Regions from separate parts of the Fictibacillus sp. Mic-4 genome, predicted to be linked through region 3. Evidence: riboswitches for the same ligand, from Rfam matches in the RefSeq annotation. Region 3 holds a riboswitch; each other region holds the start of a gene.

Region 1 (8,033 bases), on a different contig from region 3:
AACAGTTCCGTTCATTTTATATTACATGTTAAAAGAAGGCGAAAAGGCGCCGCAAATGGTGCTTCGCCTCTTGCCTCGTTCCCAGCAAACGAATGGAAAGCAAATTTTAGCCGATTTGGACCGCGCGCTCAGTTCTTATATTCAGGGGCAAATTTTTGTCAGCTTTTGTGTCGGGGTTATGCTTTATATCGGTTATTTAATTATCGGGATTGATTATTCTCTCATCCTTGCAATCGTCGCCATGTTTACGAATGTCATCCCTTTTCTTGGGCCGATCATCGCAATTACACCAGCCATTATCGTTGCAATCATTGATTCGCCGTTCATGATTGTAAAAGTATTAATTGTTATGGTGATCGCGCAACAAATCGAAGGAAATCTCATTTCTCCGCAAGTGATGGGCAAACAGTTGAACATTCATCCACTGACGATCATTTCCATTTTGCTCGTTGCAGGCAGCATTGGCGGGGTGCTTGGGTTAATTCTTGCCGTCCCTGTCTATGCCGTCTTAAAAGTCGTTGTTCTCCATACGTATCGCCTATGGAAGCTGCGAAAAGAGCAAAACATTGAACAAAAAATTATGCATTAAACAATAAACGAGAGGGGGATCCCCTCTCGTTTATTGTTTAACTTCTTCTTTTTCGTAAATCGGCACCCAGCCTTCTTTTGTTTTAAAAATTCGGACGGCAACGACCTTACGATCATCCATTAACGTGAAATAATGCCTGTAGTTTTCGGGTACGGAAATTAAATCTCCCGGTTCAAGCTCAACATCGAAGAAACGCCCGTCTGTTCCTTCTATGGCAAAAATCCCGTGTCCGCTAACGATAAATCGGACTTCATCATCAGAGTGGTGGTGTTCTTGAATAAAGTTTTTCAATAAGTCCTCAAGATTAGGTGTATTTGGAGAAAGCGAGATCACATCCGCTGTTAAATACCCTCTTCTTTCTGAAATGTCAGCAATTTCTTGGCGGAATACTTGAAGAATTTCCTCTTTATCTTCTTCTGTTAAAGCGTAGTTTTCTTGAAGATGTTTTGGCAGTTTTTCAATATCCCATTTTTCATAGATAACGCCATGGCCCTCTAAATATTGAACGACTTCTTCCGCTTTTTCCACTCTTTCATTATTATCATGGAACCGCAATTGTGCCATTATTCATTCCTCCTAAAGGTTAATCAATTTATTTTGATAAGATGGGGCAATTTCCGCTTGAAACAATTGCTTTATTTTTAAATGATACGAGAATAAAAACTCGAAAGCTTCTAAATGTTTTTTCGCTTCAAAGCCGTTTTTCCCCCATACCGTTATCCCATGGTTTCGAATAAGAACCGCTTTTGTTTCAGGTGTAATGCGGTTTGCGACTTCTTTGGCCAGCACGTTTAAATCGGCGTAGTTTTCAACAATCGGTATCGAAATTTCCCCATCTTCTTCCCAAATGCCAAACGCTTTGATCAATTCTTGCCCTTTAAATGTAATCTTTCCAACTTTTGCGTAAAGTTCAGAAATGACGTTATTGTCGATCGTATGAACATGAAGGCAGCATCCTGCATCGGTTAACTTGTATACTTCACAATGAATACCTGTTTCAGCTGAAGCTTTTAAATCGGTAGCTTCTACTGGCTTTCCGTCACCGTCTACAAGCAAGAAGTCATCATCCGTCCGTTTCCGCTTATCTTTCCCGCTTGCCGTCACTAGAAACGTCAATGGATGGTCGCCGACTTTTATCGATAAGTTGCCGCTTGTCCCCGGGAACCAATCGCGGGCCGCCAGCTCGTCTTTAATGTCAGCCAGCTCCAGCCAGCGTTCTTCAAAAATGCTCATAGGTTACCCTCCTTTTGCTTAATTGATCGATAATTTCATAGAACGTTTCAAACGGCGTATAGGAGATGTTATTTTCCTCACATTTTTCAATTAAGAAATCACGGGCAAACACCTCATCTGCCTGTTTCGCCGCCTGTAAATCGGTAATGGAGTCGCCAATCACGATTTTATGGTACTTGCTTGAATCAAACCTTCGAAGAATTGTCGGTTTGCAGCAACCGCAATCATTGCCGCATGCATCGTCACATGCGTGTGGCCAGAGGATCCGGACTGACTCTCCTGTAAAATCGCTGCCATTACAATAAATATGATCTTCAGGTATAACTCCTTGAAGCAGCGGATAAACAAAAAAATCAATGCCTCCGCTGACGATATAAAGCGGGATGCCCTGTTCTTTTGTATAGTCTACAAATGCATGAAAACCGTCTCTTACTTTCGCCTGCGAAAGGACAAATTCGGTAATCTCATCTTTTTTGCTTGATGGCAGGAGGGAAAAAAGCTTTCCGACACCTTCACGAATGGATATTTGTTGCCCGAGAATTTGCTCTTTAATGTTCTCCCATCCTAACGGGGCAAATTGTTTCATAATCGCAATGATGTTATCATTTTCAGTCACTGTGCCGTCAAAATCGCAAAAAATGACTCCGGTCTTCTTCATGCCTTCACTGCCCCTCCCCACAGGTTAAGTGCGGCTCGTAAGGACTCGCTGTTCGCGGCCGTTTCTTCTAAGCTCTCATCCCTTAAGATTCCGTCAATCGCATCCCTGAAGGCTTTTCCTCCTTCTGATGCGCCGCCGGGATGTCCGTGAATCCCACCGCCTGCATTGATCACACTGTCGATTCCAAAGTCTTGAATGAGCTGCGGCGTAAGGCCCGGGTGAATGCCTGCTGATGGAACCGGGAACGAACGCTTCACCTTTATCTCGTCCGTTGTTAATTCCTCCGCAATGCCAAGGGCCTCTTCTTTCTTCAGCGCCACACTGCCATATGGCGAAGGGAAAAGGGAAAAATCAGCACCGACCACCCTCAGGGCTTTCCCAAGAAGGAGCGGGTTTGCGATGCCATACACCTTTGAAGGGGTCATCGCTCCGGAAAATGAGGGATGGGCCATAATTGGGATGGTGATATCCGGATCTTCGGCGAGCGATTGCAATACGTCAAGGCCATATGTAAACACGTTAAACAAAAGCGCGCTTGCCCCGAGCTCTACGGCCCGTTTTGCTTTATCTTTCAATTCATATGTACGGCCTGTCAAGTTCACGGCATACAATGTCTTCTCCCCCGTTATTTCTTCCGTCTCTTTTAAGACTTCAACTGCCGCTTTAATTCGTTCGTCAAAGGAAGTGAGCGGATTGTCAAATAAAATTTCATCATCTTTCACAAGGTCGACGCCGCCCAGCGCCTGCTCTTTTAGTTGCTTTTTGAAAAACGTGAGGTCACGGCCGATCATTCCTTTAAAAATACTCATTAAAAGCGGGCGGCCATGAACCCCTAGCACCTTTCGTATCCCGTCAATTCCATAAGATGGGCCTGGAAATGCGCTTAAAAGCTCTTCAGAAAAATCAAGGTCAACCAATTTTACTTCTCCGTCTAACGATAACTTGCCAAAGACAGTCGTCAAAATGGCCGGCAAGTCGGAAGAAAAATTTGCGGCCGGATAAGCAATTTTGAGGAGCCCTCTCGATCGCTTCTCTCCAAAATAGGCGTTTACTTTCTCATCTTCGGAAAGTTCTGTTACCTCTACAACCCGGCCTTTATGGTTCTTTAGCTGCTCCTTTTCCAATTCCGGCAAATCCGTCCACGTCCCAACCGTTAAACCAAGCGCGATGCTTTCTGCTTTTTTTTCTAAATGGGTTCCTTTATCGTGAACAAGATACGTTGCTGTTACAACACTCATGTACTCCACTCCCTGTATCAATCAGTCTTCAAAGGCTCGTGATCCTTTGGCTGGCTAAATTAAAAATGCCTCTTCCCATAAGGAAGAGGCATTCAATAGACAATCTCACCGCTTCCTCTCATCTCTCAGCTTAACGCTGCAAGAATTAGCACCGTTTTCACCTGGTGGCGTTCAAAAAGCCATTATCGACGTTTGAACACCAACGAAAGTGAGTCGGTTGCCGGGTTTCATCGGGCCAGTCCCTCCACCTGCTCTTGATAAGAGAAATTACAAATTGTTTGAATATTAATTTTACTAGTGATTATGACAGGCAAATCATGATCTGTCAATTATTTTTTTAAAAAAGGTTAAGCTTTGCCATCCGATTGGCCGCTTCAACTAAACGATCTTCGCCGCATAAAAGACCGACGCGGACATATCCTTCTCCACTTTTCCCAAACCCAATTCCCGGTGCGACGACGACATGGGCTTTTTCCAATAGCAAGTCGGCAAAGCTTTCCGAAGTATACCCATCCGGAACAGGCAGCCAGCAAAAGAAGGACCCTTTTGGTGCTTCAACCTTCCAACCGACTTCATTCAAGCGGTGGATAAAAGCGTTTCTGCGGCTTTCATATGTTGCGACGAGCTCCGTGACGCAATCCTGCGGTCCTAACAACGCAGTTGCCGCCGCTTCCTGTACGGCGCCAAACAAGCTGACATAAAAATGGTCTTGAATGAGATTGATGCTCTTAATGACGCTTTCGTTTCCGACCGCAAAACCGACACGCCAGCCCGCCATGTTATACGTTTTACTCAATGTGTAAATTTCGATGCCAACCTCTTTTGCCCCCTGAATTTCGAGGAAGCTGACCGGTTTTTTTCCGTCAAAACCAATTGCCCCATAGGCAAAATCGTGAACGACAAGAATATCATTTTCTTTAGCGAGATGAATCGTTTCCTCGAAAAATTCTTTCGTCGCAACCGCCGCCGTCGGGTTGTTCGGATAGTTTAAAAACATTAATTTTGCTTTGTCTAATACGTCTTTTTCGATTTCGTTGTAATCAGGCAAAAATTGATTTTCTTCTTTTAGAGGCATCATGGCCATTTCCGCTCTTGCCATCGCAATCCCTGACCAATAATCCGGATAGCCCGGATCAGGAACGAGTGCGATGTCCCCTGGATTTAAAAAACATTGAGAAATTTCGACGAGTCCAACTTTTCCGCCAAACAGGATGGCGACTTCTCTTTTCGGATCAATTTCCACTCCATATTCGCGTTTATAAAAGGATGCCACTGCTTCCTTTAAAAAATCATAGCCGGTAAAAGGGGGGTATTTATGATAGGCCGGATTTACCGCCGCTTCTTGCAATGCGGCAACAATATGCGCCGGCGTCGGCTGGTCCGGATTTCCTTGCCCGAGATTAATGACATCATGCCCTTGTTCGATTATTCTCGCAACTTTCTGAACAAGTTTTGCAAAAAATTGATCAGGAAGCTGATTTAATACGTCCGCTTGTTCAAACTGTTTCAACCATGCCACATCCTATCAATAAAAGTCCATAAATTCTAATGAATAATGGTATATCTAAAAATCGAAATTGTCAAAGAAGAAAAACCGAAGTGGATTTCATCCGACTTCGGTTTTCCTATTTCGCTATGGGAAATAACAGTTCCGCTTCCCGACTTGGCACAGGCTTGCTGATCAAGTACCCTTGTGCAAGCTCACAGCCGTATTGCCGCAGAAGGTTCATTTGATCTTCTTTTTCGATTCCTTCTGCAAGCGGAATGACGGATAGGCCTTTGCACATCGTAATGATCGCCTGGACGATTGATGCATCGGATGAATCGAAGCTTGCAGATGATAGATTCCGAATAAACGAGCGATCAATTTTTAATATATCGATCGGGAAATCCTTCAAATAGCTAAGGGAACTATATCCCGTTCCAAAGTCATCAACAGAAAGCTTTACTCCCAACAGCTTTAATTCCTTCATAATCGCCAGGCTGTATTGAACGTTTTCGATCATAATGCTTTCCGTTAATTCAAGATGCAAGTATTGCGGTTCAATCCCTGTTCGCAATATGGCGTCCCTTACTTGATAGACGAATTCCCTGTTTTGAAATTGCCGGCCTGATACATTGACTGAAATAGAAATGTTTGTCACGCCTAATTTATTCCATTTTTTTAATTGGTTACAAGCTGTATATAATACCCATTTTCCGATCGGTTCAATTAAACCCGTTTCTTCCGCAAGCGGGATAAATTGTGCAGGAGATACTAGTCCGAGCTTCGGATGGTTCCAGCGGACGAGCGCTTCAAACGCAATCAGTGATCCGTCATCAAGAAACACTTGCGGCTGGTAGAACAATTCCAATTCATTTTTTGGAATCGCTTTTCGCAAATCACGCTCCATTTCAATTCGTTTAACGATGAAATCATTCATTTCACCTTCATAAAATTCTAATCCGTCTCTTCCACGTTGTTTTGCCCGGTGAAGGGCGATATCGGCATTTTTAATTAACGTTTCTACCGCCGCCCCATCTTCAGGGTACATGCTGATTCCGATCGATGCTGTCATTAAAAACTCTTGCCCGTTAAATAAATAAGGCGTTTTCAACGACTTTGTAAAATTTGTGACAAGTTCGCTAATCTCTTGAATGTCCGAAACATTTTCAACGATAAGAGTGAACTCGTCACCGGTAAAACGGCAAAGAGTCCCCCTTCCGCCAATTCCTTCTAGAAGCCGGTTTGATAAAAATTGTAAAATTTGATCCCCGATTTGATGTCCGAGACTTTCATTAATCCATTTAAATTGATCGATATCGATAAAAATAACAGCGAGCTTTTCTTTGCTTCCCATTGCTTTTTCAATCGCTTTTGAAAGCCTTTTTTCAAACGATATGCGATTGGGCAGGCCCGTCAATGGATCATAGCAAGCCAATTGGGTGATTTTTTTCTCATATTCCCTTTGCCTCGTTATGTTTTTGCTAATAAAATATATGCCTATTACATTTTCATCAATGATGATCGGGATCGTTATTAAACAAAAATCAAATGTTTCCCCGCTTTTGTGAATCATCTTAGCAGGACTCTGCCCGCTTTTGCCATCAAACGTTTCTTTGATCAGCAACTCGACATCATTTTTATATTCGCAAGCAATATAATTTATGATATTTGTATGAATAACTTCATCGATCCCATATCCAAGGGCCTTTGAAAGGGCTTGATTGACACTTGTAATTTGTCCTGAAAAATCGAGCGAAAAAATTAAGTCTGGATGTTGTTCAAATAGTAATTTATACATTTGCTCTCTATTTTTCGTTTCCATCATACACCTCAATTGTAAAAAACATTTTTACCTTTATATCGTCACCAATGCAGAATTTGTTAATAAAAATAGCCGTCTTTTAAAAAGACGGCTTCAATTTAATAAATGATGAAATAACCATAATAAAAGACGAGAAGGATTGAGAGAAAAAATAACACCCAGTATCGAATCTTCGAATCCCTTTTTTGAGTTCGAATGATGATCATTTCCATTAACGAAACGACAATCAGGCCAAGAATCGCTTTCACATAAATTGGACCTGTATTGACAACTCCAGGTGTTGTCACCCACTTCACAATAAGAATCACGCCTGAGGCGATGACCAATATGTAGATTACTCTTAAAATCATATGGGCGATGTTCGAAGCTTTCGGAATCCCTCTTTTATATAAAAAATAGGTGATGACAAAAAGAATGAGGGACAGCGCCCATGTAGCAACATGCAATTGAAGCATTTTTTTCCTCCTGCGTATGTATAAAAATCTCAATTCTACTATATCACGAAATCGCAGCATTTTCGAAAGCTCATTTTTTGTAAAAAATTTCTTTACCTTGGCATACTAATAAAGGTTGAAAAATCTTAAATGGGAGTGTGAAGCATGAAAAAAACGGAAGCCATTATTTCGAAAACGGAAGAATTCGGCGCAAAAAACTATCATCCATTGCCAATCGTTATTTCTACAGGTGAAGGGGTCTGGGTGACGGATCCTGAAGGGAACAGATATATGGATATGTTAAGCGCCTATTCGGCTGTCAACCAGGGGCACCGCCACCCGAAAATCATTGCTGCATTAAAAGAGCAGGCTGATCGGATTACGTTGACGAGCCGCGCCTTTCATAATGACCAGCTCGGAGATTTTTACGAAAAAGTGTGCCAATTAACGAAAAAAGACATGGTTCTTCCAATGAATACTGGAGCCGAAGCGGTTGAGACGGCCTTTAAAGCGGTCAGGCGGTGGGGTTATGAGGTGAAGGGAATCCCCGCAAACCAGGCGGAAGTTATCGTT
Region 2 (8,033 bases), on a different contig from region 3:
TCGAGCTCCCTGCTATAGCTTTGCTTTTTCAGGTGGACCCGGATAATCCCCTCCTCCGTTCTTTCAAAGCTTAACGTGTTTCCCATTATCGTTATATAGGCAAATACACCTGGAGATGGTTGATTGACAATAATGCTAATTTCATCGGTTTTCTCTTCCACCGTTCTTAATTTAAATTTCATATCACTTAAGAAAACATTAATTGAATGTTGCGTTTTATCAATATGTACCCGTGCATTATGATCCATTACATATCGTTCCTTTATTTTCTGTATAAGCTTTTCCGCGTACGACATAAAGCACCATCCTTTTATCTTCTCCTAGATTTATTTCGATAAAAACTTGCCTTTTCCTGCCTATTATCGACTGTCTATTTCTCTACGCAGATATACCACTCTTACTTTAATCGATCGTATGGCCATGATTTCATCTAACGTATAGAATAGATTAAATCCGATAATAAGGAAGGTTTTTCCATAGGCAAAGGGATAGGCTACCCCGGGAAAGGTAGGGAAAATTTTTAGCTAACTCCATTGAGTTTGCAGCCATATAGGAGCCAGGACAGGCATTTCACACGAATGAAAAAAGACGGAAGAGGAGCCGGATCTAGCCGGCTCCTCTTTCCATTTAATCGATCAGTCTTTTAACGCAACGCCTTTTTCTTTCGGAAAAAAGGCATTGCCGACAATTTCTCCGATTCTCTGGTTAACTGGTTCATGTATTTGATGATTTTCAATCGGCAACAGCGGAAACAGCAATTCAGCCACCCGATAAGCTTCTTCTAAATGAGGGTACCCTGAAAAAATGAACGATTCGATGCCAAGATCGGCATATTCTTTTATTCGCTCTGCTATTGTTTCAGGATTGCCAACCAACGCGGTTCCAGCGCCCCCTCTCACTAAACCAACCCCTGCCCATAGATTCGGACTGATTTCTAATGCTTCTCTTCCCCCTTTATGCAGCTCAGCCATTCTTTTTTGTCCCGTCGAATCGTATCTGGCGAAGACACGCTGGGCTGATTCTATCGTTTCATCATCTACATAACGGATTAAGCGATCAGCCGCTTCCCACGCTTCTTGTTCCGTTTCCCTCACAATGACATGCAATCGGATCCCAAATTTGATGTTCCTTCCTTGTTGCTCTGCCAATCTCCTTACATGATTTATTTTTTGTTCGACTTGAGCCGGTGTCTCGCCCCATGTTAAATAAACATCGGAATGCTTTGCAGCAACTTCCTGCCCGGCTCTGGAAGAACCACCGAAGTAAATCGGAGGATATGGTTTCTGAACCGGAGGAAACAACAGACTGCCATCTTCCACCTTTAAATGCTTTCCGGTAAAGTTTACATTTTCACCTTTTACTAACGAACGCCAGATGGTCAAAAACTCATCTGTCGCTTCATAGCGAGCATCATGGTCAAGGAAGACCCCATCACCGGCCAGCTCCACAGGATCGCCACCGGTTACAACGTTGATTAAAAGACGTCCGTTAGATAGCCTATCAAGAGTCGATGTCATTCTAGCTGCCACCGACGGGACCATCAATCCCGGACGAACCGCGATTAAAAACTTTAGCCTTTTCGTTTCAGCAGCTAAAGAAGAAGCTATAACCCACGGGTCTTCACACGCTTTTCCCGTCGGTATAAGCACGCCCGAATAACCGAGGCGATCCGCTGCTTGCGCGATTTGCTTAAAATAAGAATACTCTGCAGGCCTTCCGCCTTTCACAGTCCCCAAATACCGTCCGTCTCCATGAGTCGGAATAAACCATAATATCTCCATTTGTCATCTCTCCCTTTTAATCAATTTATTTCAATTTTTACCGGCCTGCATTTTGCCCATCAAGAAGAATGAAGGCAGGCTGCTTTTTCGTGCGGATTTGATCGTATACTAAAAGTACGATTAACCAGGCGACTCCTGAAAACATAGAGATTTTCGTCAAAGGGGAAGTAGCGATCGCAATAAACGAGATGAGAACTAGCAGCAAGCCTATCATTGGCAATACTGGCCATAACGGCATCGGATATTTAATCTCTGTTTGCTGCTCTATCATGCGCCGCCTGAACGCCAATTCACAAACCAATATGATCCCCCAGGTCCAGAGCGAAGCAAATGCGGAAGCACTTGTAATCCAAACATACACTTTGTCGGGCGCCAAATAAGTAATGGCCACCCCGATGAATATCATTGCCGCTGTCGCCCAAACAGCGACATGCGGAATTTTATTTCGATTTAATTTGGCGAATCGCTGTGAATATATCCCCTTTTTTGACATGCTGAAAAGCATTCGGCTTCCTCCATATAAGCCTGTGTTGCAGGAAGACAGCGCGGACAAGATGATGATCAAATTGACAATTCCCGCTGCCAGCGGAATCCCGATTTTTGAAAACATTAGCACATAAGGGCTTCCATCATGAACAATCCATTTATTCCACGGAAAAGCGCAAAGCATGACGAGCATTGAGCCGATGTAAAAAAAGAGAATGCGGAACGTCACTGATTTAAAGGCTTTCTGCATCGCCGCATTTGGGTCATGTGATTCACCCGCCTCAACAGCAAGGGTTTCGATTCCGCTGAATGCCTGTACAACAAGAGATATTGCTGCGAAAATACCCGGCCACCCATTCGGCATGAACCCATCATTTATCCAGAGGTTGTTTATGCCGACAGCTTCCCCGTTGTTAAAAATGCCTGTTAAAATGATCAATGACCCAAACGCCATAAATACAAGTACAGCCAAAACCTTCAGTACCGCAAACCAGTACTCAATCTCCCCAAAAACCCTGACGGCAAGCAAATTCGACACTGTAAAAAAAATTAATGCAACGAGTCCAGGAATCCATGCAGGAAATGAAGGGTACCAGTATTGGACTAATTTGCCGATAGCCGCTAGCTCCGACATCACGGTGGCCACCCAATAAAACCACCACATTCCCGCCGTCAAAAACCCTATCCGCCTTCCAAGAAGGGCGCTGGCGTAATGGCTGAACGATCCGGAAACCGGATATTCCACGGTCATTTCCCCTAACGATCTCATGACGATGGCGACAAGAACCCCACAAATCACGAAATCGATCAATACGGCCGGCCCTGCTAACTTTACCGATACAGAGGCGCCATAGAACAGCCCGACCCCGATGACTCCCCCAATCGCCATCATTTGGATTTGCCGGTTTGTCAAGCTCCTGTCAAGCCCCTCCGAGCCCGTTTCTTGTAATTGATCTTTATTTTGGTTTCTAGGCAAATGAACCACCTCCTAATTTTGAATCATCTCGTCCTAAACTATATTAAACACATGAATTTACTCGGTTTTAGGTTGCAATGAATTCATGACCTGATGCCTTTTATGTGTGGAAAGAATTCTGCCCTTTGAAGCTATCACGCCATTTCAACAGCCTATTTTCAATGGCCCGTACCAATGAATCCGTAATTTTGCCAACGAGAGCGAAAATAATAATGCCGACAAAAACGACATCCGTATGGGAAAACTGCCTCGCGTCCATAATCATATACCCGACCCCTTCGCTCGAACCCATCAGCTCAGCGACGACTAGCCCGAGCCATGCGATGCCAAGCGATAGACGGATGCCTAGAAGGATGTTGGGCAAAGCAGCCGGCAAAACAAGCTTTGTTAATTGCTTATAACGGCTGAATGAAAGAATGCGCGCCACGTCAAAGAGCTTCGCATCGACCCCTCTTATTCCAAGAAAGGTGTTAATGTAAACCGGGAAAAATGCGCCCTTGGCGATCAACAATATTTTCGATACTTCCCCAAATCCGAACCAGAGAATAAACAAAGGCGCTACCGCTAAATGAGGGACGGTACGCAGCATTTGGAAAGAAGGGTCGACATAGTGTTCCGCCTTGTTTGAAAAACCGACCAACATCCCTAATACCAATCCTAAACCAGCCCCTATCACAAAGCCGGCAGCCGCACGCCAAACGCTTATTTTCAAATGGGAGGCAAGGTCTCCGGAAACAGCCAGATCCCTGAATGCTGCCAAAATATCGAGCGGTGTCGGCAAAACGGTTTTTGAAATCCACTCGTAAGACCCTGCCAATTGCCAAATGGAAAGGATGAAAATGGGAACGGCCAATCCCCTTATAAAAACCTTTGCCCGGTCCCTCACATTTACTTTAGGCAACCGTTTGACTAAAATGTTTTTTGAAAAAATGCCGGTTGTTCCAGCAGCTCCTCTTGGCTGGCTCAATTTTTATCTCCCCCTTCTTTTTTCACTTCTTTTAATGCCTTTTTAATATAAGAATTATCGACCACTTCGTTCGTATTAATTTTTTTCTTTATGGCATCAAGCGAATATTGAAAGTCAGCTGTTTTTTGCTGCGCCTTCACGATGCCATCACTGATAGGAATATTCAATGCCTTGTTGTTTTTGATGACCTGCTTGATGATCTTTTGATCTACTTTTTTCACTTTCGCATAGAGGGATACCGCTTCGCTCTGGTGTTTCTCCTCCCAAAGGCGGGCTTTCTCGTAAACTTTCAAGAACCGAATGACTTGTTCCGGATGCTGTTCAGCAAATTTCGTGCGAACAACGGTAAACCCGGGAGAGTACACGTTCAGCAATTGTCCATCAGTTAAAATCCGCGCGCCTTTTCCAATAGTTTCTAACGATATGAACGGTTCCCAAATCGACCATGCATCCACAGCCCCTGTTTCAAAAGCTGGCTGCGCCTCATCAGGCTGTAGCTGGATGATTTTTACATCATCCGGTTTGAGCCCGGCCTTACTAAGAGCGCGATAAAGCAAATTAAACCCGCTGCTTCCCTTTGCCACAGCGATCTTTCTTCCTTTTAAGTCCTTTAAATCTTTTATTCCACTCTCTTTCTGAACTAAAATGGCGTTTCCTTTCAGTCCGTTGCTTGTATTTGCGATTTCCTTAAACGGAATGCCAGCCGACTGCGCGGCAATGACAGGTGAATTCCCGACCTGGCCAAAGTCTAATCGGTCTGAAGCAATTGCCTCAAAATGGGGAGGCCCACTTTGAAATTCCGTCCATTTCACTTCAATACCTTCTTTTTTAAATTCCTTTTCAAACCAGCCTTTCTCTTTTGCAAGCAGCAACGGGCCAATGCTTTGCTGAATGCCGATATTGATTGTTTTTAAACCTTTTCCGTCCTGTTCCGCTCCTCCCGCTTTTAAATCGCAGCCCGCTAAAACTAACAAAAACCCTAGAACAGCCAGTATGTATATCTTTTTTCTTCCCATCTCTTCTTCCCCCTTTATTAAATCCCGGATCCATCAAGCAAATGCACTTCTTCTGTCTTCTCAAATTCTGCCAATACTTGTTGCCTGGCCGCTTGAAACGCTTCATTCGTACGATTGCGAGGATATGGCAGCTGAATTGGGATCAACTTGCCTACAGTGCCTGGCCTTGGGCTCATAATTGCGACGCGATTGGCAAGATAGACCGATTCATCAATGTCATGCGTCACTAAAATCATCGTCGTTTGCCTTTCTTTCCAAATATCCAGTAAAACGTCTTGAAGGTGTTTGCGCGTGAAAGCGTCCAGCGCCCCAAATGGTTCATCAAGAAGCAGAACTTCCGGATCCCGGAGAAGCGCTCTTGCTATCGCCACCCTCTGTGACATACCGCCTGACAGCTCACGTGGATAAGACTTTTCAAATCCACTCAAGCGAACGATTTCTATAAGTTCGTGGACTCGCCTTCGCACTTCGGAATTCCTGAGGGAAAGATTCGCTGCGATGTTTTCCTCCACCGTTAACCACGGAAATAAGCGATGCTCTTGAAAGACAAATCCTTGTTTGGTCCCTGGTCCCTTCACTTCTCTGTTGCCGATTTTGACAAATCCTTCATAGTCACTATCAATGCCTGCGACGATTTTCAATAATGTGCTTTTTCCGCAGCCGCTTGGACCAATAATAGTAACAAACTCCCCTTGATCAATCGTGACATCGACATGTTCAAGAACCTTTACTTCACGTTGGCCTTTCAAAAAAATCTTCTCTTTTACAGAAATAGAAACGGTCATTTTCTCTCCCCTCTCTTCTTTGGACTTTGAATGGAACTATTACTCACCTCCTTAAATAGCAAAAAGCCCCTTCGCTTGATAAAAAGGAAAGGGCTGTCGCAAAGTCTTCTCCTTATCTATCAAGCTCTCGCTTGCAGGAATTGGCACAGTTCTTCAAATGCAGTCTGTTGCCGAGAGTTCATTGGGCCAGTCCCTCCCTCTCTCTTGATAAGTTTCGGTTATTCTAAAAAAACAAAAAGCCCTTAATCTTAGTTGAGATTAAGAGCCTTCGGTTGATCCGATCAGCTATTGGAAAACCGGCAATGGATTTAAAATTTATTTTATAATAATTCATATAATACCGATGTGTCAACTATGTTTTTTGTTAAAAAAATCAATCTGCTTTTTTAATGGGTCATAAGCAGGATTGTTTAGAAACAATCATCTAGAACGTAGAATAAAAGACAACTGTTTTTTTTATCAAAGCAGTTGTCTTTTTTAAGAAGACCATTTATCTTGCTTTTTGAAAATTTTCCGAAGCCAATAAACGAATAACAACAAAAGCGGCAACAGCACACTGTATACCCCGTCTAAAAAAGGCCAATAGGCGCTGATGACATGAATGATATAGGCGATATGGGGCGATACCAGCAATGAAAATACGATAACGATTAGACCCAATGGGAGTGCAAAAGGAAGGTTTTTCTCGTTTTTTATCTCCATTATTTGGACTAGTCCAAGGTTCATGATGTAAAAATAGAATGCGACTTTGATATAAGTCGTCAGAAGCCACATGACGGCTAATATAATTTCGATTCGCTGAATGAAATTGCCAATATTTATTTTTTTACTAAGGGCATACCCTGGGTAAATACTATTTGCGACATCATAAGGTCCTAGAACAAGAATGGAAACAGTGATAAATAGAATTAAAACGATTCCACCTAACATCGCTCCTATGATAAATCTCTTTTTAATTTTTTCAGCCTGAATAATATTAGGAAAAATCATTAAAAACACAACATCTTCTATAAAAGGAAAAGCAGTCGTTGCAAATGATCCCCGCAGTATCGGTTTCATTCCCCCTTCAAAGATCGGCTGTAAGTTCTGCAACTCGATTTGTGGTGTAAGACATACAATTAAAACGAAAAAAAGGGTAAGAAAGATTGGGAAAAATAGTTCAGCAGAACGTGCAATAACTTCTAATCCCAGTATTGCTGCCATAACAACGATACCAATAAAAAGAAAACTGATCGCCATCATTGGCGTATTCGGCAGAATTTCGGTAGTGAAAAAATCATCTATTTCTCGTGTATGTGTAGAAATGGATACGAATAGATAACATAAAAATAAAAATCCTACCATTTTCCCCGGCCACTTGCCAAGTATTTTCTCCGAATATTGAATGAGCGTTAACTGAGGGTAAAGCTTACCCACGGTACATATTAAATAAATAACGACGAGTCCGATGATCAATCCTACGATGGCGGCAATCCAGGCGTCCTGTTTGGCCTCAAAGGCGGGAATAGCCGGCAACACTAAGAGCGAATCCCCAATTGTAACGAGAATCACAAGTATGGTAAACTGCCGGGCCCCTATTTTCATTTGATTGTTTCCTCCCCTCATTACCGGAATGAAATTAAACAACTGTTCTATTAGTAGTATTTCCAAATGCTTTATTTACAAAAAGAAAAACACGAATGAAGTCCGGCATTAAACCGCTTCATTCGTGTTTTTAATTACCCTTTATTTGACCGGGATCCAGATTTCCGAATAATAATTGGGGTCGTTAGGATTGCCGTCCGAATATACTTCTAATTCAGGAGTCCCCGCAGGCTTAAAGCCGCTTGATGGGAACCATTCTGAAAAAATTTGTTTCCACACTTTTTGCATAGCGTCTGGCATGGCTCCATGCACCTCAAATACCGCCCATTTGGATGCTGGAATTTCCAAGCTTTCTAACCCTTCTGGCACATTACCATCGTATGCTGCAGCTATCCAATAATCGATTTCGTTCGATTGCCTCCCGCTTTGATCCACACA
Region 3 (8,033 bases):
AAACGAACTGACGCGCGAAGTTGCTGCGGCGATTAATGCGAGGCCAATTATTACAACCGCATCAGATGTGCAAAAGACGATCCCTGTCGATTTATTCGGTTCCCGGTTCGGCTGGCAATGGGAGTCAGCTGAAAAATTAACGCCGGTTAGCGCATCCGTCGTCAATGAAGAAAGGGTCGCAGTCATCCAGGAATCGGGCGAAACGGATTGGTGGCATATAGACACGCCGCTACCCAAAAACATCCGTGTTTTTTCATCAATACAAGAGGCGCTCCCATATGACCCGGAGGCAGCCCTGGTCGTGACACACCGCTTGTTGACGGAGGAAGAAAAATCAATTTTACATAATGGCGTTCTTTATCGCCCGAAAGTAATCGGACTTGGGATCGGCTGCAACCGCGGTACGTCCGCCGCTGAAATTGAACAAGTTGTTGAAGAAACGCTTTTTGAATTGCAATTTTCCATTAAGAGCGTTAAAGCGATATGCACGATTGATTTAAAGAAAGATGAAGAAGGATTGCTCGAAATCGTCGGGAAACATGGCTGGGAGTTCGTTTATTATTCCCCGGACCAATTGAATGGGGCGAAAATTGAAGCGCCATCCGATACCGTTTATAAATATACGGGCGCTTATGGCGTGAGCGAACCTGCTGTTCGGTTATACACTGGCGCCGAACAGCTCGCTCTCGTGAAGAAAAAGTCGGGAAATGTGACGATTTCTGTAGGCATTATTTCATTTGAATGATAAAAGGCGGGAAAGTAATGACAGATAGAAGATTGGTCATCGCAGGAACGGGAAGCGGGGTCGGCAAGACGACGCTTACGATCGGACTGATGGCAGCATTCAGAAAAAAAGGATATGTCGTTCAGGGATTTAAATGCGGGCCGGATTATATCGATCCAACATACCATACGGCTGTGACGAAAAGAACGTCCCGCAATTTAGACAGCTGGATGCTTGAAAAAAATGTTGTGAAAGAAATATTAAATAGAGGTTCTAAGGATGCTGACATTTCCATCATTGAAGGGGTCATGGGCTTTTTCGATGGAAAAACCCCCGAGACAAACGAAGGTACGACGGCCGAGATTAGCGTCTTGACCGACAGCCCCGTCGTTCTTGTCGTCAATTGTGCGAGCATGGCAAGAAGCGCAGCGGCGATCGTTAAAGGTTTTCAAAGTTTTGCAGATGGTCCGAGAATCATCGGGGTGATCGCGAATAACGTCGGAAGCGTTGGGCATTATCGGATTGTAAAAACGGCGATTGAAAAGGAATGCCAGATCCCTGTTTTCGGTTACTTAAAGAGGGAATCCGGCATCGAAATTCCGGAGCGGCATTTAGGACTGGTCCCTTCGATAGAGCGCGGAGAGCTTGATCCGTTTTTTGAACGACTGGCAACATGCGTTTTGGAAACGGTCGATGTCGACGGGCTGTTTGAGGCAGCCAAAACGACGTCAATTGAATCAGAAGGCCCTTCTTTATTCCAGCCTCGTGGAAATAAAGATGTCCGCATTGCTGTTGCGAAAGATGCCGCTTTCAATTTTTATTATGAAGAAAACCTTGAGTTGTTGGAAAGTTTTGGAGCTGAATGTGTATATTTTTCTCCGTTAAACGGCGAGCCCGTTCCTCCGAATGTTCACGGATTGTACATCGGCGGCGGCTTTCCGGAAGAGTTCGCCCAGAGGCTGTCGAAAAATGAACGTGTGAAGGAATCGATCAGAGGGGCAGTAGAAAGCGGAATGCCGACGTTAGCCGAATGCGGCGGTTTTATGTACTTGAACCAATCGATTGAGACAACGGATGGATCCATCTTTCCAATGGTGGGCCTCATTCCCGGGACGATAAACATGCAAACTAAATTAGCAGCGCTCGGATACCGGGAGATCACGGGTACGGAAGGAAATTTTTTATTGGAGAACGGCCAAAAAGCGAAAGGGCACGAGTTTCATTATTCGACGTTCCATAGCGACGAAAAATTCAGTCCCGCCTATGAAACGAAAGGGATGCGCGGGATCAAGAAAGAAGGATATATGAACGGCAATCTGATCGCAGGTTATACCCATTTTCATTTTGCTTCTTGTCCGCAAATGGTAAAGCGGTGGATTCGCGCCTCCACAAAGTGGAAAAATGATCGGAAGGAGCAAGCCTTTGATGTCCATTGATTGTTTCATACAACCGGTAGATAAAGAAAAAGGGAAAGAGGTTCGTTCCTATATCGATACATTGACAAAGCCACCTGGAAGTCTCGGGCGGCTTGAGGAGCTGGCAATTCAGCTTGCTGAAATCACATCGCAATCGCATCCGGTAGTCACGCCTCCCGGGGTTATCGTATTTGCCGCTGACCATGGCATAGTAGAAGAAGGAGTATCCGCATTTCCTCAGGAAGTAACTGCACAAATGGTCGGAAATTTTGCGAATGGCGGGGCGGCGATTAACGTCTTCTCAAGGCAAATCGGCGCACGGTTAAAAATTGTTGACATTGGCGTGGCCAATGACGTGAACTTCAAAGCCGTTGTCGACCGGAAAATCAAATACGGCACTGCGAACTTTTGCACGGAAGATGCAATGGCTAGAGAGGAGGCCATTCGCGCGATTGATGTCGGGTTTACTGAAGCGGAAATGATGATTCGCGAAGGGATCAAATGCCTTATCCCCGGCGAAATGGGGATTGGCAATACAACAGCAAGTTCCGCGATATTAGCGTCTCTGACAGGCACAGATATCGCGCTTCTTGTTGGGAGTGGTACTGGAATTGAAGACGGGAAACTCGCACATAAACAGGACGTAATCAAGCGAGCATTACAAGCTAGAAAACCGGATTCGAAAGACCCGCTTGACATTCTCAGTAAAGTGGGCGGGCTTGAAATTTGTGGTATGGCCGGAGCGATGTTAGCTGCAGCCGAAAACAAAATTCCGATTTTAGTCGATGGATTTATTTGCACGGTTGCTGCTTTACTCGCAGTCGAAATGGCTACAGAAGCGAAAGACTATATGATTATCGGGCACGAGTCGGTGGAACCGGGCCACCAGATCGCAATCGAACGATTAGGGAAGAAGCCGCTATTGCATTTAGAAATGCGTCTCGGTGAAGGAACTGGCGCTGCTGTCGCCTTTCCAATTTTGCTTTCTGCTGTTAATATGTTAAAAATGGCTACATTTTCATCAGCCGGCATTTCTACCAATTAACAGGGGATGTTCAACATATGACATATTATCCAGCAATGTTGGATTTAAAAGGAAAAAAAGTTGTTATCGTCGGAGGCGGTGTGATCGCTGAAAGAAAAATAAAAGGATTGCTTCACTCTGGCGCGGAAATTACCGTCATCAGTCCATCAATTACAGAACAAGTAAAAGAGTGGGTTTCCAGCGGGAAATTAAGCTGGGAAAATAAACGGTTTGATCAAAAAGACTGCCGCGAAGCTTTTCTCATTATCGCAGCGACAAACAATGCGGGTGTCAATCTGAGAGTTTATGAATCGGCGCAAAATCATCAATTAATCAATCTTGTCGACCGCCCGGATTTAAGCAATTTTATCGTGCCTTCGACGTTAAGACGCGGAAAATTGAGCATTTCCGTATCGACATCCGGGGCAAGCCCGGGTTTGGCAAAGCAAATGATCGAGACCCTTTCCTGCATTTTTGATGAAAGTTATGAAGAGTATATGGAATTTTTAGACGAATGCCGAAAGTATGTTAAACGAGAGATTAAGGATCAACATGTAAGAAAGAAACTATTAAAAGAATTATTGCATCCACGTTTTTTAGAAATGACACGTCAAGGACTATACGAGGAGAGAGAAGAACAATTTACTAAGTTAATAGAGAAAGGGCGAGCGGGATGAATAAAGGGAAAGTATATTTAGTCGGTGCAGGTCCTGGCGATCCGAAGCTCATAACCGTCTATGGGTTAGAATGTATCCAGAAGGCAGACTGTATCGCTTACGATCGGCTTGTCAATAAAGAGCTGCTTAATCATGCGAAAAAGGATGCGGAACTCGTCTACTGCGGGAAACTTCCAGGTAAGCATGCCCTCATCCAGGAGCAAATAAATCATTTGCTTGTTGAGAAAGCACTTGAAGGAAAAATCGTTACCCGCTTAAAAGGAGGAGACCCGTGCGTTTTTGGACGGGTGGGGGAAGAGGCGGAAGTGCTTGCCGAACACGGTATCGAATTTGAAATTGTACCGGGGGTAACAGCGGGCATTGCTGCACCCGCATATGCCGGAATTCCGGTCACTCACCGGGAGCATGCCTCATCATTTGCGATAGTCACAGGCCATGGCCGAAAAGCAAAAGGACAGGACAGCTTGAATTGGAAGGCGCTTGCAACTGGAATCGATACGGTTGCATTTTACATGGGTGTCGGCAACTTAAGCTACATTACTGGTAGTCTTATGAAACATGGAAGAGATCCAAAAACGCAAGTGGCTATCATCGAATGGGGAACGACGGATAAACAGAGAACCGTAACAGGCATGTTAGATTCAATTTGCCAACTGGCAGAGAGGGAGAAAATTAATCATCCAGCCATTTTATTAGTGGGAGATGTCGTCCAATTAAGAGAAAAAATCAAATGGTTTGAGAAAAAAATAGAACCGGATAAAGTGGGATCGGAGGGATAAAATGTCGCTATTAGAAGCATTAAAAAATAGACGCGCGATTCGAAACTATGAAAATAAAGAAGTGGAAGAAGAAAAAATCAAGCAACTGCTTGAAGCGGCGACATGGGCGCCTAATGACCGACTGCGGGAGCCGTGGACCTTTTTCGTCATAAGAGGAGAAGCGAAAAAGAAGTATGAGGCGATTGCGGCCGGCTATTTAAATGAGCGTTTTCCGACGAAACCGCATTTAGTCGAAAGCTCGTTAGCTGTCGTCAAAAACACTCCAGTCATCATTGTTGTTACTTCAGACATCATTCCGGGAGATGAAGCAAGCTCTATCGATAATGAATATGCGACTTGTTGTGCGATCCATTCGATGTGGCTCGCTTCCTGCGATCTTGGACTCGGGTTTGTCTGGCGAACAAGAGGCGTCGGGCTCGTCCACGACGAGAGGCTCCACCGTTTTATCGGTTCGCCAGAAGACAAGAAAGTGGTAGGAACCGTTTTTCTAGGATATCCGAAAGAAGGAGAAGAAGTGAAAGCGACCCGCCGAACGCCTTTCGAAGAAAAGACAGTTTGGCTATAATTTATTTAGAGGGGGCCGCCTAAAAGATGGATTTTAGGTGACGCCCTTTTTCTCGTTTTAACCTGTTGGACTATTCAAATTATGGAGAAAAGTGTATAATGATAAAAAAGCTTTTTGACAGAAAGAGGATTTTTTGTGAAAAGAATACTGGCCATAAGCGATATTCATGGAGAACTGAAGAAGTTTGAACAATTGCTAGAGAAAGTTAATTATAATTCTTCCGTAGACCAATTGATTTTATTGGGAGATTATGTCGACAGAGGCGAAGATTCTAGTGGTGTCGTTGAAAAGGTCATTCAGTTAAAAGAAAACGGGGCTGTCGTTTTAAAAGGGAATCATGATGATATGCTCGTAAGAGCGATGAATGGAGACAAAAAGGTTTGGGATAATTGGACGATAAGAAACGGTGGACAGAGTACATTGAAAAGCTATCAATATTCGCTTAGCATTGAACAGGGGGAAATTATAGCAACAGTCAATGAGCATACGAAGTCCGAGCTGATGGAGGAGCATAAAACTTTTTTAGAAAATCTTGATTATTTTTATGAAACGGATGACTATATTTTTGTTCATGGCGGCGTTCACCCGACCACTCCGATCCAGGAAACGGACCCTTACGTTTTAATTTGGATCCGCGAAGAGTTTCATAATGGCTACAACGGTGACAAAACAGTCATTTTCGGGCATACGCCAACGAATTCGTTCCATGATTGTTCAGACGTGTATTTTGCTGATAACAAAATTATCGGAATTGACGGAGGAGCTGTTTTTGGCGGACGCCTGAACTGCCTCGAATTGCCGAGCAAAAAGGTTTATTTCGTTGAGTAATCATCGTATTTGACAAATTCAGAATAGTGTTGTATTTTAATAAATAATTTAACATCGTTGCTCTTATCAAGAGAGGTGGAGGGACTGGCCCGATGAAACCCGGCAACCGCCAGTATGTTCTGGAAAGGTGCCAATTCCTGCAAAGCGGATGAGCTTTGAAAGATAAGGGAGAGCGTGCCGTTTACGGATCGAACATCTCTCTTTCTTTCAAGAGCGGTGTTTTTTTATTGTATAAAAAATAAAAAAGGAGACGGTTGAAATATGGGGTATCGATTTGAAACCATTAGCATTCACGGAGGATTAAAAGTGGACGATACGGGTGCGCGTTCCATTCCTCTTCATCAGTCGAATGCGTATTTGTTTGAAAACACGGATCATGCAGCTGATTTGTTCGCATTAAAAGAAGAAGGCTATATTTATACGAGGATTGGAAACCCTACCGTTGCCGTACTCGAAGAACGTGTCGCCCAACTTGAAGGAGGAGTCGGGGCGCTCGCGGTTTCAAGCGGGATGGCGGCAATTACAACCGCGATTATGAACATCGCCAATTCGGGGGATGAAATTGTTTCTGCCTCGAAACTTTATGGCGGGACGTACAATTTATTTTCTACAACTTTGCCAAAATACGGAATAACGACAAAGTTTGTTGAACCTGGCGACCTTGAAGGGTTAAGGGAGGCGATTACGCCAAAAACAAAAGCCGTTTTCGCCGAAACGATCGGCAACCCGAGCTTAGAAGTGCTTGACATTCAAGCGTTTGCGGACATCGCCCATGCGCATGGAATCCCGCTTATTGTCGATAACACATTTGCAACTCCATATTTATGCAGGCCAATTGAACACGGGGCAGACATCGTCGTCCATTCCGCGACAAAATGGCTCGGAGGCAACGGCACGACACTCGGTGGGATTATAATTGACGCCGGAAAATTTAATTGGGATTCGCCGAATTTCCCGGGGTTCACCCAGCCTGATCCGAGCTATCACCATCTTGTATATGCAAAAGACATTGGCAAGGCGGCTTTCATCATTAAAGCAAGAGTGCAATTTTTGCGCGATATTGGTGTAGCGCTTAGTCCGTTCAACGCGTTCCAAATTAGTTTAGGAATTGAGACATTGCACGTCCGGATGAAAGAACATATCGCGAATACGCGAAAAATCGTTCGCTACCTTGAAAATCACCCCGGCATCGAGTGGGTACTCTATCCCGAGCAAGAGACGCATCCATCCAAATCCCTTGCCCAAAAATATCTACCAGATGGTGCAGGTAGCGTCGTTGTCTTTGGAATTAAAGGAGGGAGAGAGGCCGGGAAAAAAGTGATCGATTCTGTTCAATTATGGTCGCACGTAGCAAATGTAGGCGATGCAAAAAGCTTAATTATTCATCCGGCAAGCACTACCCATCAGCAGCTAAGTCCTGAGGAGATTAAGGAAGCTGGGGTAACGGAAGATTTAATTCGCCTTTCGGTTGGAATTGAGCATATCGACGATTTAATCGAAGATCTAGAACAGGCGATCGTCAAAGCAAATGGCATTTCATCGAAAACACATGTTTAAAAAAAGCGCCTTAAGAGGCGCTTTTTTTAGATCCTCGTATTTTTCTTCTTCGCTCGATTTTCAAGCTCGGTTTTCGGCTCCATGCCGAATTCAGCGTCAGGGCTTTTTCCCTGCGGGTTCACGCTAGAAGCTGCCTTGCCTTTTCCAGTGCTTTTCTTAGACACGATGACTCACCTCCCTTCTCATTGCGTGTTCAAAAAGGAGGACAAAAAGAGCCGTCGCCAGCAAATACCGTCCCGTCCTGTGACAACGCTGGCACTAGCACGTCCTGTGCGTCGGAAGATCGAGGCGGCGAAGCTTTGAGCAAGGCTACTACACGAACCGCTTCTATGCGGCCTTGTACCGAGGAAGCCTACTTCCAAGCATAAGCTAATAGACGCAGGTACAACGCGTATGGCGTTTTTTATACGTGAGTAGCGCAAAAGCAAGCCAACGAAGAGATTCGACGGTAATTTTTCCCGGAC

Evidence for each region. Region 3 has a riboswitch for S-adenosylmethionine ahead of WD019_RS08980 (O-acetylhomoserine aminocarboxypropyltransferase/cysteine synthase family protein). Riboswitches for the same ligand answer to the same signal wherever they lie in the genome.
Region 1: another riboswitch for S-adenosylmethionine. It lies ahead of WD019_RS00145 (2,3-diketo-5-methylthiopentyl-1-phosphate enolase); the one in region 3 lies ahead of WD019_RS08980 (O-acetylhomoserine aminocarboxypropyltransferase/cysteine synthase family protein).
Region 2: another riboswitch for S-adenosylmethionine. It lies ahead of WD019_RS15675 (ABC transporter ATP-binding protein); the one in region 3 lies ahead of WD019_RS08980 (O-acetylhomoserine aminocarboxypropyltransferase/cysteine synthase family protein).

The regions. Positions count from the first base shown of each region.
Region 1 is NZ_JBBHZM010000001.1:30,515-38,547, reverse strand. Features, by position in the region: gene WD019_RS00165 (AI-2E family transporter) at 1-589, shown strand, start outside; gene WD019_RS00160 (1,2-dihydroxy-3-keto-5-methylthiopentene dioxygenase) at 620-1,153, opposite strand; gene WD019_RS00155 (methylthioribulose 1-phosphate dehydratase) at 1,166-1,822, opposite strand; gene WD019_RS00150 (2-hydroxy-3-keto-5-methylthiopentenyl-1-phosphate phosphatase) at 1,809-2,480, opposite strand; gene WD019_RS00145 (2,3-diketo-5-methylthiopentyl-1-phosphate enolase) at 2,477-3,718, opposite strand; SAM riboswitch class I at 3,834-3,982, opposite strand; gene WD019_RS00140 (pyridoxal phosphate-dependent aminotransferase) at 4,056-5,228, opposite strand; gene WD019_RS00135 (EAL domain-containing protein) at 5,344-7,029, opposite strand; gene WD019_RS00130 (YisL family protein) at 7,125-7,481, opposite strand; gene WD019_RS00125 (ornithine--oxo-acid transaminase) at 7,626-8,033, shown strand, end outside.
Region 2 is NZ_JBBHZM010000026.1:29,109-37,141, reverse strand. Features, by position in the region: gene WD019_RS15700 (hypothetical protein) at 1-296, opposite strand, end outside; gene ssuD (FMNH2-dependent alkanesulfonate monooxygenase) at 636-1,781, opposite strand; gene WD019_RS15690 (amino acid permease) at 1,819-3,243, opposite strand; gene WD019_RS15685 (ABC transporter permease) at 3,344-4,210, opposite strand; gene WD019_RS15680 (aliphatic sulfonate ABC transporter substrate-binding protein) at 4,207-5,226, opposite strand; gene WD019_RS15675 (ABC transporter ATP-binding protein) at 5,244-6,011, opposite strand; SAM riboswitch class I at 6,121-6,225, opposite strand; gene WD019_RS15670 (GerAB/ArcD/ProY family transporter) at 6,489-7,595, opposite strand; gene WD019_RS15665 (AraC family transcriptional regulator) at 7,737-8,033, opposite strand, start outside.
Region 3 is NZ_JBBHZM010000010.1:35,124-43,156, reverse strand. Features, by position in the region: gene WD019_RS09015 (cobalt-precorrin 5A hydrolase) at 1-745, shown strand, start outside; gene WD019_RS09010 (cobyrinate a,c-diamide synthase) at 763-2,160, shown strand; gene cobT (nicotinate-nucleotide--dimethylbenzimidazole phosphoribosyltransferase) at 2,150-3,184, shown strand; gene WD019_RS09000 (NAD(P)-binding protein) at 3,202-3,840, shown strand; gene cobA (uroporphyrinogen-III C-methyltransferase) at 3,837-4,619, shown strand; gene WD019_RS08990 (nitroreductase family protein) at 4,621-5,184, shown strand; gene WD019_RS08985 (metallophosphoesterase family protein) at 5,320-6,012, shown strand; SAM riboswitch class I at 6,073-6,181, shown strand; gene WD019_RS08980 (O-acetylhomoserine aminocarboxypropyltransferase/cysteine synthase family protein) at 6,274-7,569, shown strand; gene sspL (small, acid-soluble spore protein L) at 7,596-7,733, opposite strand.